Regions from separate parts of the Streptomyces sp. NBC_00691 genome, predicted to be linked through region 2. Evidence: predicted binding sites of a transcription regulator. Region 2 holds the regulator's gene; the other holds the start of a gene.
What was found. The regulator HspR, encoded in region 2, represses chaperone genes until heat shock. The targets are predictions, from matches to a motif close to TTGAGNNNNNNNNNCTCAA.
Positions count from the first base shown of each region.

Region 1 (7,948 bases), 1.5 Mb from region 2:
GGGGGAACCGTCGTCCTCCTCGACGGCGTCACGCCGCCGGCCGGTGATGTCGGTTGTGTGCACACGGTGCCGTGGTTCACCGCGCGTCTCGGCGGGGCTTTGACCGAACTGTCCGCTTCCCGCCGGGACATGCCCTTGCCCGGGATCCTGGCGCTGGCAATCCGGCGCACCGCGGACGCCCATCGGGGCACCTGTGACCTTTCTCACGTCCGTACGCCGCAGGCGACCGTCGTGCTCGCGCGCTGGGACGAGACCTCGGTCGAACACCTCGTCCTCTCCGACTCCGCGCTCCTCCTGGAGTCCCCCGACGGGGTCGTGCGGGCCGTGCTGGACGACCGGCTCGACCGCGTCCCCGAGGAGGTCCTGCGCTCGCACGCGGCGACGGACCGGCTGCGGAACCAGGAGGGCGGCTTCTTCACGGCGGCGGCCGACCCGGCGGTCGCCGGCCGGGCGGTGACGGGGACGACTCCGCGCGCGGAGGTGCGGGCCCTGGCGGCTCTCACGGACGGGGCCGGCCGCTGGGTGGAGCTCTTCGCCGAGGGCGACTGGGCGGACTGCTTCGGCGTGCTGCGGGAGGAGGGCGCGCTCGGGCTGCTCCACCGCGTGCGCGCCCGGGAGACGGCGGACGAGGCGGCCGGCGGGACGCGCCGCTGGAAGCTCCACGACGACGCGACGGCGGTCCTGGTGGAACTGGCGGTCGGCTGAACGACGGCCTGCCGGGCGTCCGTCCGTGGAGCGTCGACGACCTCCGGGGGCTCAGCCCTCGGATCTGACGTTGAAGTGGTTCAGGAGCCGGGCCAGTTCGGCGACCTCGGCGCGGTCCCAGTCGGCGAGCTTGCGGACGTACCGCTCGCGCCGTGCGTCCCGGACGTGGCGGAAGCGGTCCCGGCCCTCCTCGGTGAGCCGGACCAGGGAGGCGCGCCCGTCCGCGGGGTCGGGGTCGCGGGCGACGAGCCCGAGGTCCTCCAGGGCCCGGAGCTGGCGGCTCATGGTCGCCTTGCCGACGCCGAAGTACCCGGCGAGTTCGGTGGCCCGCTGGGGGCCCGCGTCGTCGAGCCGTACGAACAGGCCGTAGGCGGCGGGCTCCAGTTCGGGGTGGACCTCGCGGGCCATCTCGCCGGACTGGGCGCGGGCGCGGCGGAGGAAGACCGCGAGTTCGCGTTCGAGCGCGAGGAACTCCCGGTCGACGCCGCCGGACGGGGCGTGGGCTTCGCCGCCGGGGGCCGACGGGAGCCCGCCTTCATGTCCCGTACCGCTTCCGTGCACGTCAGCACCTCTCACACGTTCTCCGGCGACCCGCCGACGGCTTTCCCGCCGCTGAAAGTTTCTTTCGGCCGAGGCCATCGCCGCAGCTCTTCCAGTATTTCGCAGGCGTAGACCAACGGCGGTATCCGGGACCCCTTCCATGGGCCGGGTCTACGTGCGTAGCGTCGTCCACGACACCCCGGCTGACATGTCCACACCATGACTTGCCGACCGGTGTCCAGGACCTTCGACATCGCTCCCCCCACCGATCCTTTCGGAGGCACGCAATGCGTGTGCACAGATCCGGAACGACCCTCGCCGGCGCCGCGCTCGCGGCCCTGACCCTCCTCGTCCCCCTCGCCGCGTCCGCCGGAGCCGCCCCGGCCCCCGGCGCCGGAGGGGCGCCCCCGCGCGGCTCCGCCAGCATGGGCATGGGCGTCCTCGCCCACGACGGGCGCGGCAGCGCCCCCGGCGGCACCTCCGCCCTGGCCGTCCAGACCGAAGGCGTGGACGTCTCCAGCCACCAGGGCAACGTCGCCTGGTCCACCCTGTGGAACAGCGGCGTCAAGTGGGCCTACGTCAAGGCGACGGAGGGCACCTACTACAAGAACACCTCCTTCAACCAGCAGTACACCGGCTCGTACAACGTCGGCATGATCCGGGGCACGTACCACTTCGCGACCCCCGACACGACGACGGGCGCGGCCCAGGCCGACTACTTCGTCAACAACGGCGGGGGCTGGTCGAAGGACGGCAGGACGCTGCCGGGCGTGCTCGACATCGAGTGGAACCCGTACGGCGCGAGCTGCTACGGCAAGACCCAGGCCGGGATGGTGGCCTGGATCCGCGACTTCGTGGACCGGTACCGGGCCAGGACCGGCCGGGACGCCGTCATCTACACGGCGACCAGCTGGTGGACGCAGTGCACCGGCAACTCCGCCGCCTTCGCCTCGACCAACCCGCTGTGGATCGCGCGGTACGCCGCCTCGGTGGGCGAACTCCCCGCCGGCTGGCAGTACTACACGATGTGGCAGTACACCTCCTCCGGCCCGACGGTCGGCGACCACAACCACTTCAACGGCGACCTCTCGCGCGTGCAGGCGCTCGCCAACGGCTGACGTCCCCGCGCGTACGGCGGCCCCCGGGTGTGCGGCACCCCGGGGGCCTTCGGCTATTCCGGCCCTCCCCCTTGCCTATTGGTATGGACCAATGCGAGGCTCTACGGCGATCGCCCGGAATTCAACTTCCGTGCGCTCAGCGCGCGTTGCTCGTCCGTCCTCCCCCACGCACGAGAGAGAGCCCCCGCATGCAGTCCTCCCGACGCACCGCCGCCGGTGTCGCCGCCCTGTCCGCCGCCGCAGCACTCGTCACCCTCACCCCCACCACCGCGAGCGCCCACGGAGCCGTCTTCAACCCCGTGAGCCGCATCGCCGCCTGTTACGCGGAGGGCCCCGAGACCCCCAAGTCACAGGTCTGCAAGGACCTCGTCGCCGACTCCGGCACCCAGCCGCTCTACGACTGGAACGAGGTCAACATCGCCAACGCCGCCGGACAGCACCAGGCCCTCATCCCGGACGGCAAGCTCTGCTCGGCGAACCGCGCGAAGTACCGGGCGCTCGACTGGGCGCGCACCGACTGGCCGGCGACGGCGGTCGCGGCGGGCGGCTTCGACTTCAAGGTCCGGGTGACGGCCGCCCACTCCGGCACCATGACCGTCTACATCACGAAGCCGGGCTTCGACCCCACGCAGCCGCTGAAGTGGTCGGACCTGGACACGACCCCGGTCGCCGTCTACAACACCACCCGTACGGCCACCGACGGCTACTACAACTTCACGGGCAACCTCCCCGCCCGCACCGGCCGCCACATCGTCTACAAGGTGTGGCAGCGCAACGACAGCCCCGAGGCCTTCTACAGCTGCTCGGACGTCACCTTCGGCGGTGCGGCCGCGCAGCCGGCCGCGGCGAAGGCCCAGGCCCCGAGCGAGGCGAAGATCGCGGCGGGCGCGTCGCTCTCCACCGTGAGCCACGCGGGCCACGGCGGCGACGAGCAGGCCCCGGCCCTCTCCGCCGAGACGGCCGAGACCCCCGCCTCGCCGCTGCCCATGGCACTGGCGGGCGCCGGCGCCCTCGCCGCCTTCGGCGCGGGCAGCCTCCTCGTGGGCCGCCGCAGGAACTCGTCGGCCTCCTAGGAGCCGTGTCCGGAGAGCGGCTTCCGTCCGGCCCGCGGGCCGGACGGGGCGCTCCGGACATGTCCCCGAGGCCGTCCAGGACCGTCCGGCTCCCGGGGCCCCTCCCGAGGGTCCTAGGAGCCGGACGTACCGAGCGGGAAGAGGGCGGTGAGCCGGGGGATCGCCACCCCCTCCGGACGAGACCCCCGGGCCTCGTCGCCCTCTTCCCACTCCCCCTCGGCGTCCCCGGGGAGCTCGTCCGCGAGCTTCTCGGCGCGCTCGTCCACGGCGTCGTCGAACTCCTCGCCGCCGTCGTCCTCCTGACCGGTCAGTTCGTCGTACGCGTCCTGCGCGACATAGTCCAGCCCCTCCCACTCCGGCCACTCGTCGTCGTCCCACTCGTCCCGGTGCCGGCCCACCAGGGCCCGGATCCCCGGCACGTCGGCCAGCGCGTCCGGGTCGGCGACGACCGAGTCGTACACCTTCCGCCCCTGCCCGACCAGCCAGAGGGTGAAGTAGTGGAAGCCGTCGTCGGTGCAGGCCCCGCTCTCGATCCGGTTCGCCGCCCGCCACACCGCGCGCGTGCCCGCGACGTCGCACGCGTCCTCGAGGCGCACCTGGAACTCCACGCTCTCGGCGGCCGGTCGCCGGAGCAGCTCCGTGCGCAGCCACTCCGTCCGCTCATCCGGGTCCCCGGTGCGGCGGCTCAACTCGTCGATGAGAGCCCAGAAGGCGTCTTCGTTCATGCGTACGAGCATGACACCCCCGGCTGACATCCGGGTGACGATTTACCTGCGAGTAATCGCACGTCCAGGGCATGACGGAGCGGGGTGCCCCGACCAGGGCACCCCGCTCCGTCGTCCGCGCCTGCGGGAGTTACGCCGCCGCCACTCCCACCGGCACCGTCGCCGGGGCCAGGGCGATCTCCAGGACCTGCCGGACGTCCGTCACCGGGTGGACCTCCAGCTTCTCCAGGATCTCGGCCGGGACGTCGTCCAGGTCGGCCTCGTTCCGCTTGGGGATCACGACCGTGGTGATGCCCGCCCGGTGCGCGGCGAGGAGCTTCTGCTTCACGCCGCCGATCGGGAGGACCCGGCCGGTGAGGGAGACCTCGCCGGTCATGGCCACGTCCGTACGGACCAGCCGACCGCTCAGCAGGGAGGCGAGGGCGGTCGTCATGGTGACGCCCGCGCTCGGACCGTCCTTGGGGACCGCGCCCGCGGGGAAGTGGATGTGCACGCCGCGGTCCTTCAGACCGGTGACGGGCAGCTCCAGTTCCGCGCCGTGCGAGCGGAGGAAGGAGAGCGCGATCTGCGCCGACTCCTTCATCACGTCGCCCAGCTGGCCGGTGAGCGTCAGCCCGGCCGCGCCGGTCTCGGGGTCGGCCAGCGACGCCTCGACGAAGAGGACGTCACCGCCCGCTCCGGTCACGGCGAGCCCGGTGGCGACACCGGGGACGGCGGTGCGCCGCTCCGCCGGATCCTGGGCCGACTCGGGCACGTGGTGCGGCCGTCCGATGAGCTCACGCAGATCGTCGGGGCTGACCGTGAACGGGAGTTCCCGGTCGCCCAGTTCGTGCTGGGCCGCGATCTTGCGGAGCAGCCGGGAGACGGCCCGCTCCAGGGTGCGTACGCCGGCCTCGCGGGTGTACTCGCCGGCCAGCCTGCGCAGGCTCGCGTCCTCCAGGACGACCTCGCCGGGCTCCAGGCCCGCGCGCTCCAGCTGCCGGGGCAGCAGGTGGTCGCGGGCGATGACGACCTTCTCGTCCTCCGTGTAGCCGTCGAGCCTGACGAGCTCCATGCGGTCGAGCAGGGCCTCCGGGATCGCTTCGAGGACGTTGGCCGTGGCCAGGAAGACGACGTCCGAGAGGTCGAGTTCGACCTCCAGGTAGTGGTCGCGGAAGGTGTGGTTCTGCGCCGGGTCGAGGACTTCGAGGAGGGCCGCCGCGGGGTCGCCGCGGAAGTCGGAGCCGACCTTGTCGATCTCGTCGAGCAGGACCACCGGGTTCATGGACCCGGCCTCCTTGATGGCGCGGACGATGCGGCCGGGCAGGGCGCCGACGTAGGTCCTGCGGTGGCCGCGGATCTCCGCCTCGTCCCGGACACCGCCGAGGGCGACCCGGACGAACTCGCGGCCCATCGCGTGCGCGACGGACTCGCCGAGCGAGGTCTTGCCGACACCGGGCGGGCCGACGAGGGCGAGGACGGCTCCGCCGCGGCGGCCGCCGACCACGCCGAGGCCGCGCTCGGCACGGCGCTTGCGCACCGCGAGGTACTCGGTGATCCGTTCCTTCACGTCGTCCAGGCCCGCGTGCTCGGCGTCGAGGACGGCGCGGGCGCCGCGGATGTCGTACCGGTCCTCGGTCCTCTCGTTCCACGGGAGTTCGAGGACGGTGTCCAGCCAGGTGCGGATCCAGGACCCCTCGGGGGACTGGTCGCTGGACCGCTCCAGCTTCTCGACCTCCTTGAGGGCCGCCTCGCGGACCTTCTCAGGCAGGTCGGCGGCCTCCACGCGGGCGCGGTAGTCGTCGGACTCGTCCGCCGCGTCCTTGCCGGACTCGCCGTTGAGGTCGCGGAGCTCCTTGCGGACGGCTTCGAGCTGGCGGCGGAGCAGGAACTCGCGCTGCTGCTTGTCGACGCCCTCCTGGACGTCCTTGGCGATGGTCTCGGCGACGTCCTGCTCGGCGAGGTGCTCGCGGAGCTGGGCGGTGGCGAGCCTGAGGCGGGCGACCGGGTCGGCGGTCTCCAGGAGCGCGACCTTCTGCTCGACGGTGAGGAAGGGCGAGTATCCGGAGTTGTCGGCGAGGGCTCCGACGCCGTCGATCTGCTGGACGCGGTCGACGACCTGCCAGGCACCGCGCTTCTTGAGCCAGCTGGTGGCGAGCGCCTTGTACTCCTTGATCAGGTCGGTGACCTGACCGGGCAGCGGTTCGGGCAGGGTCTCCTCGACGGTGCTGCCCTCGACCCAGAGGGCCGCGCCGGGTCCGGTCGTACCGGCGCCGATGCGCACGCGGCCGAGACCGCGGATCAGGGCGCCGGGGTCGCCGTCGGACAGTCGCCCGACCTGCTCGACGGTGCCCAGGACGCCGGTCCCGGCGTAGGTCCCGTCGACGCGGGGCACGAGCAGCACCCGCGGCTTGCCCGCTCCGGACCGCGCGGCGGCCTGGGCGGCCTCCACCGCGGCGCGCACGTCGTTGTCGGACAGGTCGAGCGGCACCACCATGCCGGGCAGCACGACCTCGTCGTCAAGCGGCAGTACGGGCAGAGTGAGCGGCACGGACGGCTTGGAGTCGGAAGCCATGATCTCCCCTTCGGCAGTCAAGTTGAGCTATGCCGACTCAATGCATGTGAGCCCATGAATGTTCCCGCACGCCCGTTCGCTCTGAGCGATCACCCTCCCGCAGGCCACTTTCGGCCGATGTAATGACTGCATGGATATCGCAGCTCTTACATCGGCGTGGGTGGCGGGCTGGGCCGTCTCCCGTGGCACCCCGACCGCCGTCGACGAGCCCTGGGGCCACCGGATCGAGGTGGGGCTGCCCCGGCACGTGGTACGGCATGTGCTGCCCGCCCCCGACGCGGCCACCGTCGGCGCGCTCTGCACCCGGCTGACCACCCCGTACAGCTGGCTCAAGATCATGGCGGGGCCCGAGGACGCGCGCGCGTGGATCACTGAGGGCTGGACGGTCCCCGACGACCCGGGGTTCATGATGATCAAGCCGCTGGACCCCGGCGCCCGGCCGGCCCCGCCCGAGGGGTACGCCCGGACCACCGAGGTCCGGGACGGTGTCATCCGGGTCCGCGTGCTGGCGCCCGACGGCACCCTCGCCGCCCGCGGCCAGATCGCCCCGACCGGGTCCACCGCCGTCGCCGACCAGATCGAGACCGATCCCGCGCACCGGCGGCGCGGACTCGGGGCCAACGTCATGCGCACCCTGGAGGCGGCCGCGGCGCAGGCGGGCGCCGAGACCGGGGTGCTCGCCGCGACCACGGACGGCCTCGCGCTGTACGACTCCCTCGACTGGCGCTACCAGGGACCGCTGACGGGCATCGTCCGGGACGGCGGCGGGGCCGAGGCCGGCTGACGGGCGGGGGGGGCGCGTACGGGGGCGGGGCCCGAAGCGATACGGGGGCGGGACCGGTCGGCGGTCGGTCGGCGGTCGGGGCCGGTCGGCGGAGGCGGTCGGGGCCGGTCGGCGGTCGGTCGGCGGTCGGCGGTCGGGGCCGAACCTGACCGTCCGGCTGCGCGCGGCACCCGTCACCCGGCATGCTCGGTCTATGGTGAGAGGCGTACGGGGCACGTGGTGCGGGACCCTGCTTCTGGTCGGGGTCCTGGTCGGCGGTACGAGCGGCTGCGGGGCGGACACGCCGCCCGCGCCGGGCGGGTCCCCGTCGGGGACGAGCGGACCGGCCGAGCCGGGCGCCCCGACGACGACCGCGCCCCCGGGCGCGACGGCGACCCCGGGAGCCACCACGGCGCCGGGCTCCCCCACGGCTCCCGACTCCCCCACGGCGGACCCCCGCCCCTCCGAGG
Region 1 is NZ_CP109007.1:5,421,840-5,429,787, reverse strand. It holds gene OG392_RS24760 (hypothetical protein) at 1-705, shown strand, start outside; gene OG392_RS24755 (MarR family winged helix-turn-helix transcriptional regulator) at 757-1,266, opposite strand; gene OG392_RS24750 (lysozyme) at 1,533-2,363, shown strand; gene OG392_RS24745 (lytic polysaccharide monooxygenase auxiliary activity family 9 protein) at 2,552-3,436, shown strand; gene OG392_RS24740 (DUF4240 domain-containing protein) at 3,550-4,161, opposite strand; gene lon (endopeptidase La) at 4,292-6,715, opposite strand; gene OG392_RS24730 (GNAT family N-acetyltransferase) at 6,846-7,499, shown strand; gene OG392_RS24725 (hypothetical protein) at 7,693-7,948, shown strand, end outside.
Region 1: a site for HspR is predicted at 6,738-6,756, ahead of lon (endopeptidase La). Genes of this name have one in related genera too.

Region 2 (7,948 bases):
GACAGGACCATCCGGTCGGTCAAGCGCCACATGGGCACCGACTGGAAGATCGAGATCGACGGCAAGAACTTCAACCCGCAGCAGATGAGCGCCTTCATCCTGCAGAAGCTGAAGCGCGACGCCGAGGCCTACCTGGGCGAGAAGGTCGTCGACGCGGTCATCACCGTGCCGGCGTACTTCAACGACTCCGAGCGCCAGGCCACCAAGGAGGCCGGTGAGATCGCGGGCCTCAACGTCCTGCGCATCGTCAACGAGCCGACCGCCGCCGCTCTCGCGTACGGCCTCGACAAGGACGACCAGACGATCCTCGTCTTCGACCTCGGTGGCGGCACCTTCGACGTGTCCCTCCTGGAGATCGGCGACGGCGTCGTCGAGGTGAAGGCCACCAACGGTGACAACCACCTCGGTGGCGACGACTGGGACCAGCGCGTCGTCGACTACCTGGTGACGCAGTTCCAGAACGGCCACGGTGTGGACCTGGCCAAGGACAAGATGGCTCTCCAGCGTCTCCGCGAGGCCGCGGAGAAGGCGAAGATCGAGCTCTCGTCCTCGACCGAGACCTCCATCAACCTGCCGTACATCACGGCCTCCGCCGAGGGCCCGCTGCACCTGGACGAGAAGCTCACGCGAGCCCAGTTCCAGCAGCTGACCTCGGACCTGCTCGACCGCTGCAAGGTGCCGTTCCACAACGTCATCAAGGACGCGGGCATCAACCTCTCCGAGATCGACCACGTCGTTCTCGTCGGTGGTTCGACCCGTATGCCGGCCGTCGCCGAGCTCGTCAAGGAGCTGACCGGCGGTCAGGACGCCAACAAGGGCGTCAACCCGGACGAGGTCGTCGCCATCGGCGCCGCGCTCCAGGCCGGTGTCCTCAAGGGTGAGGTCAAGGACGTCCTGCTCCTCGACGTGACCCCGCTGTCCCTCGGCATCGAGACCAAGGGCGGCATCATGACCAAGCTCATCGAGCGCAACACCACGATCCCGACCAAGCGGTCCGAGATCTTCACGACGGCCGAGGACAACCAGCCGTCCGTGCAGATCCAGGTCTACCAGGGCGAGCGCGAGATCGCGGCGTACAACAAGAAGCTCGGCATGTTCGAGCTGACCGGGCTGCCTCCGGCCCCGCGCGGTGTCCCGCAGATCGAGGTCGCCTTCGACATCGACGCCAACGGCATCATGCACGTGACCGCGAAGGACCTCGGCACGGGCAAGGAGCAGAAGATGACCGTCACCGGCGGCTCCTCGCTGCCGAAGGACGAGGTCGACCGGATGCGCCAGGAGGCCGAGCAGTACGCGGACGAGGACCACCGTCGCCGCGAGGCCGCCGAGTCCCGCAACCAGGGCGAGCAGCTCGTCTACCAGACGGAGAAGTTCCTCAAGGACAACGAGGACAAGGTCCCCGGTGACGTCAAGGCCGAGGTCGAGGCCTCGCTCGTCGAGCTGAAGGAGAAGCTCAAGGGCGAGGACACCGCCGAGATCCGCACCGCCACCGAGAAGGTCGCGGCCGTCTCGCAGAAGCTCGGCCAGGCGCTGTACGCCGACGCCCAGGGCGCGCAGGCCGCGGGCGGCGACGCCGGCGCCGGCCAGCAGGCCCAGGCCGACGACGACGTCGTCGACGCCGAGATCGTGGACGAGGACAAGCCGAAGGGCGGCGCTGTCTGATGTCGGAGGAGACCCCGGGCTTCGAGGAGAAGCCCGAAGTCCCCGCCGACGGCACGCCCGAGGAGCCCGAGACCGCCGCTGCCGCCGCTTCCGCCGACAAGGCGGAGGGGGCGGCCCCGGCCGGGGACGCTACTGACGTCGCTCTGCTGGCGCAGCTGGACCAGGCACGCAAGGCGCTCGAGGAGCGCACCGCGGACCTCCAGCGGCTCCAGGCCGAGTACCAGAACTACCGCCGCCGCGTGGAGCGGGACCGGGTCACGGTCAAGGAGATCGCCGTCGCGAGCCTCCTGAGCGACCTGCTCCCGGTGCTCGACGACGTCGGCCGGGCCCGGGACCACGGCGAGCTCGTGGGCGGGTTCAAGTCGGTGGCCGAATCGATGGAGACCGTCGTCGCCAAGATGGGTCTGCAGCAGTTCGGCAAGGAGGGCGAGCCCTTCGACCCGACGATCCACGAGGCCCTGATGCACTCGTACGCGCCGGACGTCACCGAGACGACGTGCGTGGCGATCCTGCAGCCCGGGTACCGGATCGGCGAGCGGACCATCCGGCCCGCCCGCGTGGCCGTCGCCGAGCCCCAGCCGGGCGCGGCACCGGCCAAGGACGACGCGAAGTCGTCCACTGACGAGGAGAGCGGTGCCCCCGAGGAGGGGTAGCGCCACCAGCCACACAGCGGTGACAGACCCCGGAGCAGTCCGGAAGGAGGGACGTCGATGAGCACGAAGGACTTCGTCGAGAAGGACTACTACAAGGTTCTCGGCGTCCCCAAGGACGCCACCGAGGCCGAGATCAAGAAGGCGTACCGGAAGCTCGCCCGCGAGAACCACCCGGACGCCAACAAGAACGACGCCAAGGCCGAGGAGCGCTTCAAGGAGATCTCCGAGGCGAACGACATCCTCGGCGACCCCAAGAAGCGCAAGGAGTACGACGAGGCCCGCGCCCTCTTCGGGAACGGCGGCTTCCGGGCCGGCGCCCCCGGGGCGGGCGGCTCGTTCAACTTCGACCTGGGTGACCTCTTCGGAGGCACCCAGGGCGGCGCGGGCGGTGGCTTCGGCGGCGGCGGTGGCGGGATCGGGGACGTCTTCGGCGGCCTGTTCAACCGCGGCGCCGGCGGGGGCACCCGTACCCAGCCGCGGCGCGGTCAGGACATCGAGTCCGAGGTGACGCTCAGCTTCACCGAGGCCATCGAGGGCGCGACCGTACCGCTGCGGATGTCCAGCCAGCAGCCGTGCACGGCGTGTTCGGGCACCGGCGACAAGAACGGCACCCCCCGGGTGTGCCCGACCTGCGTCGGCACCGGTCAGGTCTCGCGCGGCAGCGGCGGCGGCTTCTCGCTCACCGACCCGTGCGTCGACTGCAAGGGCCGCGGCCTCATCGCCGAGAACCCCTGCGAGGTCTGCAAGGGCAGCGGCCGGGCCAAGTCCTCCCGCACCATGCAGGTCCGCATCCCGGCGGGGGTCTCCGACAACCAGAAGATCAGGCTGCGCGGCAAGGGGGCGCCGGGGGAGCGCGGCGGGCAGAACGGCGATCTGTACGTCGTGGTGCACGTCGACACCCACCCGGTCTTCGGCCGCAAGGACGACAACCTCACCGTCACCGTGCCGGTCTCCTTCACGGAGGCCGCGCTCGGCGGCGAGATCAAGGTCCCGACCCTCGGGGGCCCCGCGGTCACCCTCAAGCTGCCCGCGGGCACGCCGAACGGCCGGACCATGCGCGCCCGGGGCAAGGGCGCGGTCCGCAAGGACGGCACGCGCGGCGACCTGCTCGTGACGGTCGAGGTCGCGGTGCCCAAGGAGCTGGACGACAAGGCACGTGACGCCCTGGAGACCTATCGCGAGGCGACCGCCTCCGAGGACCCGCGGGCGGAGCTGTTCCAGGCCGCGAAGGGAGCGTGACCCGGTGGACGGGCGCCGACGCAATCCGTACGAACTGACCGACGAGTCGCCGGTGTACGTCATCTCGGTGGCGGCCCAGCTCTCCGGTCTGCACCCGCAGACCCTCCGTCAGTACGACCGTCTCGGTCTGGTCTCCCCGGACCGTACGGCGGGCCGTGGCCGGCGTTACTCGGCCCGTGACATCGAGCTGCTCCGTCAGGTGCAGCAGTTGTCGCAGGACGAGGGCATCAACCTGGCCGGGATCAAGCGCATCATCGAACTGGAGAACCAGGTCGCGGCGCTGCAGAGCCGGATCGCGGAGCTGTCGGCGGCCGTCGACGGCGCGGCGGCGGCGATGCGGCAGCGCGAGGCCCAGGTGCACGCCTCGTACCGGCGCGACCTGGTGCCGTACCAGGACGTGCAGCAGGCGAGCGCGCTGGTGGTCTGGCGTCCGAAGCGCGGCGAGTAGCCCCCGGGAGCGCGGCGAGCGCTTCCCGTATGCCCGAGGCCCCCTTCCACAGCTGTGGAAGGGGGCCTCGGGCATGTGACGTCCCTACGGGATGAGTTCCGCGACGATGTCGCCGACCGTCTCCCACCAGGGCGCCGCCCCCGTGCCGAACGCGGCGGCGAGGGCGGTGCCGACGGTGTGGTCGAGCGGGGTGAGGGCGGCGGCCGGGTCCCAGTCGGCGTCGACCCTGCCGTCCCCGGCGGACTCCAGGGTGCCGAGGGCCTTCCCGTTCCGGGTGAGCCGGCTGTCCACGTGCGAGCAGGGGACGAGCCGGTAGCGGACGCCGCGGACGCGGACGTCCACCCGGTAGGAGCGGCGCAGCAGCCGGGCGCGGGCCGGCTTGATCACGGCGGGTTCCCCGTCCACCGTCAGCGCGAGCAGGGCGGGCTTGCGGGTGCCGATCGGCGTGTGGGTGTCGGGGCGGGCCCCGGGGGCCCGTACGAGCTCCGCGGTGGGCAGGTCGTGCCCGGAGACGCGGAGGGTCCCCGCGGGCCCGTCGAGGTCGATCTGTACGTACACGGTGGCGAGTTGTCCCGTTCGGCGCTGGTCAGGTGTCCGGCTGGTCAGTTGTCTCCCTCGAGGATGCCCGACTGCGCGATCAGGTAGCCGAGCTGGGCCCGGCTGCCGCTGCCGAGGGCGGCGGCGAGTTTGGCGATGTGGGCGCGGCAGGTGCGCACGTTCATGCCGAGGCGGCGGGCGATGGCCTCGTCGACGTGGCCCTCGACGAGGAGTTTGGCGATGGAGCGCTGGACGCCGCCTATGCCGTCCACGGAGGGGCTGTAGGGGATCTCGTCCTCCCACGGCACGCCGTGCAGCCAGAACTGGTCGAAGACGCCGACGAGGTACTGGACGAGGCCCTCGTGGCGGAGTTCGAGGGCGACCTGACGGTCGCTGCGCGCGGGTACGAAGGCGACCTTGCGGTCGACGATGATCAGCCGGTCGACGATCTCCTCGAGGGTGCGCAGGTCGAGTCCGTACGGCGCGACGCGTTCGACGTAGGCCAGCGTGGCGGGATGGTGCCGTGCCGTGTGCTGGTAGAGCGTCCGCATCCGGACACCGCGGTCGAGGAGCGGCTCCATGCGGCGCAGGGCGGCTTCGAGGGTCTCGGGACGGCGGCCGCTGCCGGGCTGGATGGTGAGGAGTTCCTCGGTGCACTCGTTGATGGCGCGGTCGAGGGCGGCGTTGATGACGCTGAGCCCTTCGAGGACCGTGATCGCCTGGGCGCCGGAGGGATCCTGGGTGTGGATCGCCATGAACGGCTCGAAAGCGTCCGCGAGGGCTATCGCGTGCTGCCGTCTGACCTGTATCTCCTGCTCGATGGGGTGCACGAGCTGGTTGAGGGCGATCGACGGCGGTACGGGACGCAGGCACTGGCTGTCGTCCGGGTCCGGGTGCAGGAGGGAGAGTTCCCTCAGGCAGGGGGCGGCTTCGGCGTCCGTTCGGGCTATGCGGCCGGTGCGGAGCGCACTCGCATAGAGCTCCTTGCCCACGTCGCATAGTTCACCGTGACTGTGCTTATGACCGGACTCGTCGCATTCTCGCCTCATTTGCACCCCCCTCAGGGTCATGAATTACAGGAACATGATGCCCGGGTTGGCTGGTGAAAAGGGTCGTGAGTGAGCCATCGTCTTACTCGCGGGGGGGAGGTAGTGATCAAAAGAGGTGGAGATCGGCCATGACCAGGATGGTTCGTGCACTTAGCGCCATAGCCGTTGCGGCGGCTGCTCTCGGCGCACTCGCCGTCGGCGAGCCCTCGTGGGAGAGCACCCCGGCGCATTCCGTGGCAGGGCCGGACGAGCCCTCGTGGGAGAGCAACCCGGCGCACGACGTGGTGGCGGGACCCGGCGAACCCTCGTGGGAGAGCTCTCCCAGGGACGTCGTGCTCGCCGCTCCCTACGAGCCGTCCTGGGAGATCGCTTCCAGGGGCGCGGGGGCGTGACCGTGCCGCCGGACGACCCCAGGTTCCGCCGGGAGATGGCTTCGGCCTACCGGTCAGGGTGGCACTTCGTCGACCTCGCCACGGCCATCCCCCACCGTGGCGACGCGCTGAAGATCACCCTCTTCGGAGAGCCGATCGTGGTGGCACGGGAGCAGGACGAGGACGTCCGCGCCTACCGCTGCCTCCGCCGTCCCCGCGGCGCCCCACAGCCCATCCGCTGTGCCATCCGGTACGGCATGATCTTCGTCAACCTCGACCAGCGTGACCACCAGCTGATCGAGCCCGAGACCATCACCGCCACCCCCCGCAGTGCCTGAGCGATTCCCCCGTCGTTGTAGATCGCTCCGGCACTTCCCCCACACAGCGGCGCCATCGCGGACCTGAAACGCGATGGCGCCGTTGTGCTGCCCCCGTACGGCCGGGGGCCCTTCTCTCAGGCGCGTCCCATCGCCCGCGTCAGCGCGATCTCGATGACGACCCGGTCCGGGTTCTCCGCCGGCGTGCGCCCGTAGCGCTCCGCGTAGCGCCCCACCGCGTCCGCGACGACGTCCGCCTCCGTACGGATGTGTGCCACGCCCTCCAGGGTGGCCCAGCGGCCCTTGTCGACCTGGCAGACCGCGACCCGCGCGCCGTCCGTGCCCGCCGCCAGGACGTTGGCGACCTTCCGGCTGTGCTTGTTCGTGATGACCCGGGCGTATCCGCCCTCGGGGTCGTACGTGACGCCCACCGCCACGACGTGCGGAGTGCCGTCCGGGCGCGGGGTGGTCAGGGTGCACATGTGGTACTCGCGCCAGAAGCTCAGGTACGAGTCGGAGGGGTTCCTCGGGTCGGTCGCCATGCACGGAAACTACCCGGGGCGGAGCCTCCCCCGATACCTTGAGCGCATTCGACTCAACTTTGTGTACCCTGGACGAGTCATAAAGGGAGAGGACCCGTAGCAACCCAGGAGGAGCACCGCACGTGGACGCCGAACTGACCAACCGGAGCCGGGACGCGATCAACGCGGCCAGCAGCCGCGCCGTGTCCGAAGGACACGCCGACCTGACCCCCGCGCACCTTCTGCTGGCGCTGCTCACCGGTCAGGACAACGAGAACATCACCGACCTGCTCGCCGCCGTCGAAGCCGACCAGGCGGTCGTGCGCACCGGCGCGGAGCGGCTGCTCGCCGCCCTGCCGAGCGTCACCGGCTCCACGGTCGCGCCCCCGCAGCCCAGCCGCGACTTCCTCGCGGTCATCGCCGACGCCGACCGGCAGGCCAAGGAACTCGGCGACGACTACCTGTCCACCGAGCACCTCCTCATCGCGATCGCGGCCAAGGGGGGCCAGGCCGGTGAGATCCTCGACGGGCAGGGCGCGAGCGCTTCGAAGCTGCTCGACGCGTTCGAGAAGAGCAGGGGAGGACGCCGGGTGACCACACCCGACCCGGAGGGGCAGTACAAGGCGCTGGAGAAGTTCGGCACGGACTTCACGGCCGCCGCGCGCGAGGGCAAGCTGGACCCGGTCATCGGCCGCGACCACGAGATCCGCCGCGTCGTGCAGGTGCTGTCCCGCCGCACCAAGAACAACCCGGTCCTCATCGGTGAGCCCGGCGTCGGCAAGACCGCCGTCGTCGAGGGCCTCGCCCAGCGGATCGTGAAGGGCGACGTACCCGAGTCGCTGAAGAACAAGCGGCTGGTCTCGCTCGACCTCGGCGCGATGGTCGCCGGGGCCAAGTACCGCGGCGAGTTCGAGGAGCGCCTCAAGACCGTGCTCTCCGAGATCAAGGCGAGCGACGGCCAGATCATCACCTTCATCGACGAGCTGCACACGGTCGTCGGCGCGGGCGCCGGCGGCGACTCCTCCATGGACGCGGGCAACATGCTCAAGCCCATGCTGGCCCGCGGCGAGCTCCGCATGGTCGGCGCGACCACCCTCGACGAGTACCGCGAGCGGATCGAGAAGGACCCGGCCCTGGAGCGCCGCTTCCAG
Region 2 is NZ_CP109007.1:3,889,133-3,897,080, reverse strand. It holds gene dnaK (molecular chaperone DnaK) at 1-1,662, shown strand, start outside; gene grpE (nucleotide exchange factor GrpE) at 1,662-2,315, shown strand; gene dnaJ (molecular chaperone DnaJ) at 2,373-3,554, shown strand; gene OG392_RS17465 (heat shock protein transcriptional repressor HspR) at 3,559-4,002, shown strand; gene OG392_RS17460 (hypothetical protein) at 4,087-4,560, opposite strand; gene OG392_RS17455 (helix-turn-helix transcriptional regulator) at 4,605-5,609, opposite strand; gene OG392_RS17450 (hypothetical protein) at 5,717-5,980, shown strand; gene OG392_RS17445 (hypothetical protein) at 5,977-6,297, shown strand; gene OG392_RS17440 (pyridoxamine 5'-phosphate oxidase family protein) at 6,414-6,818, opposite strand; gene clpB (ATP-dependent chaperone ClpB) at 6,941-7,948, shown strand, end outside.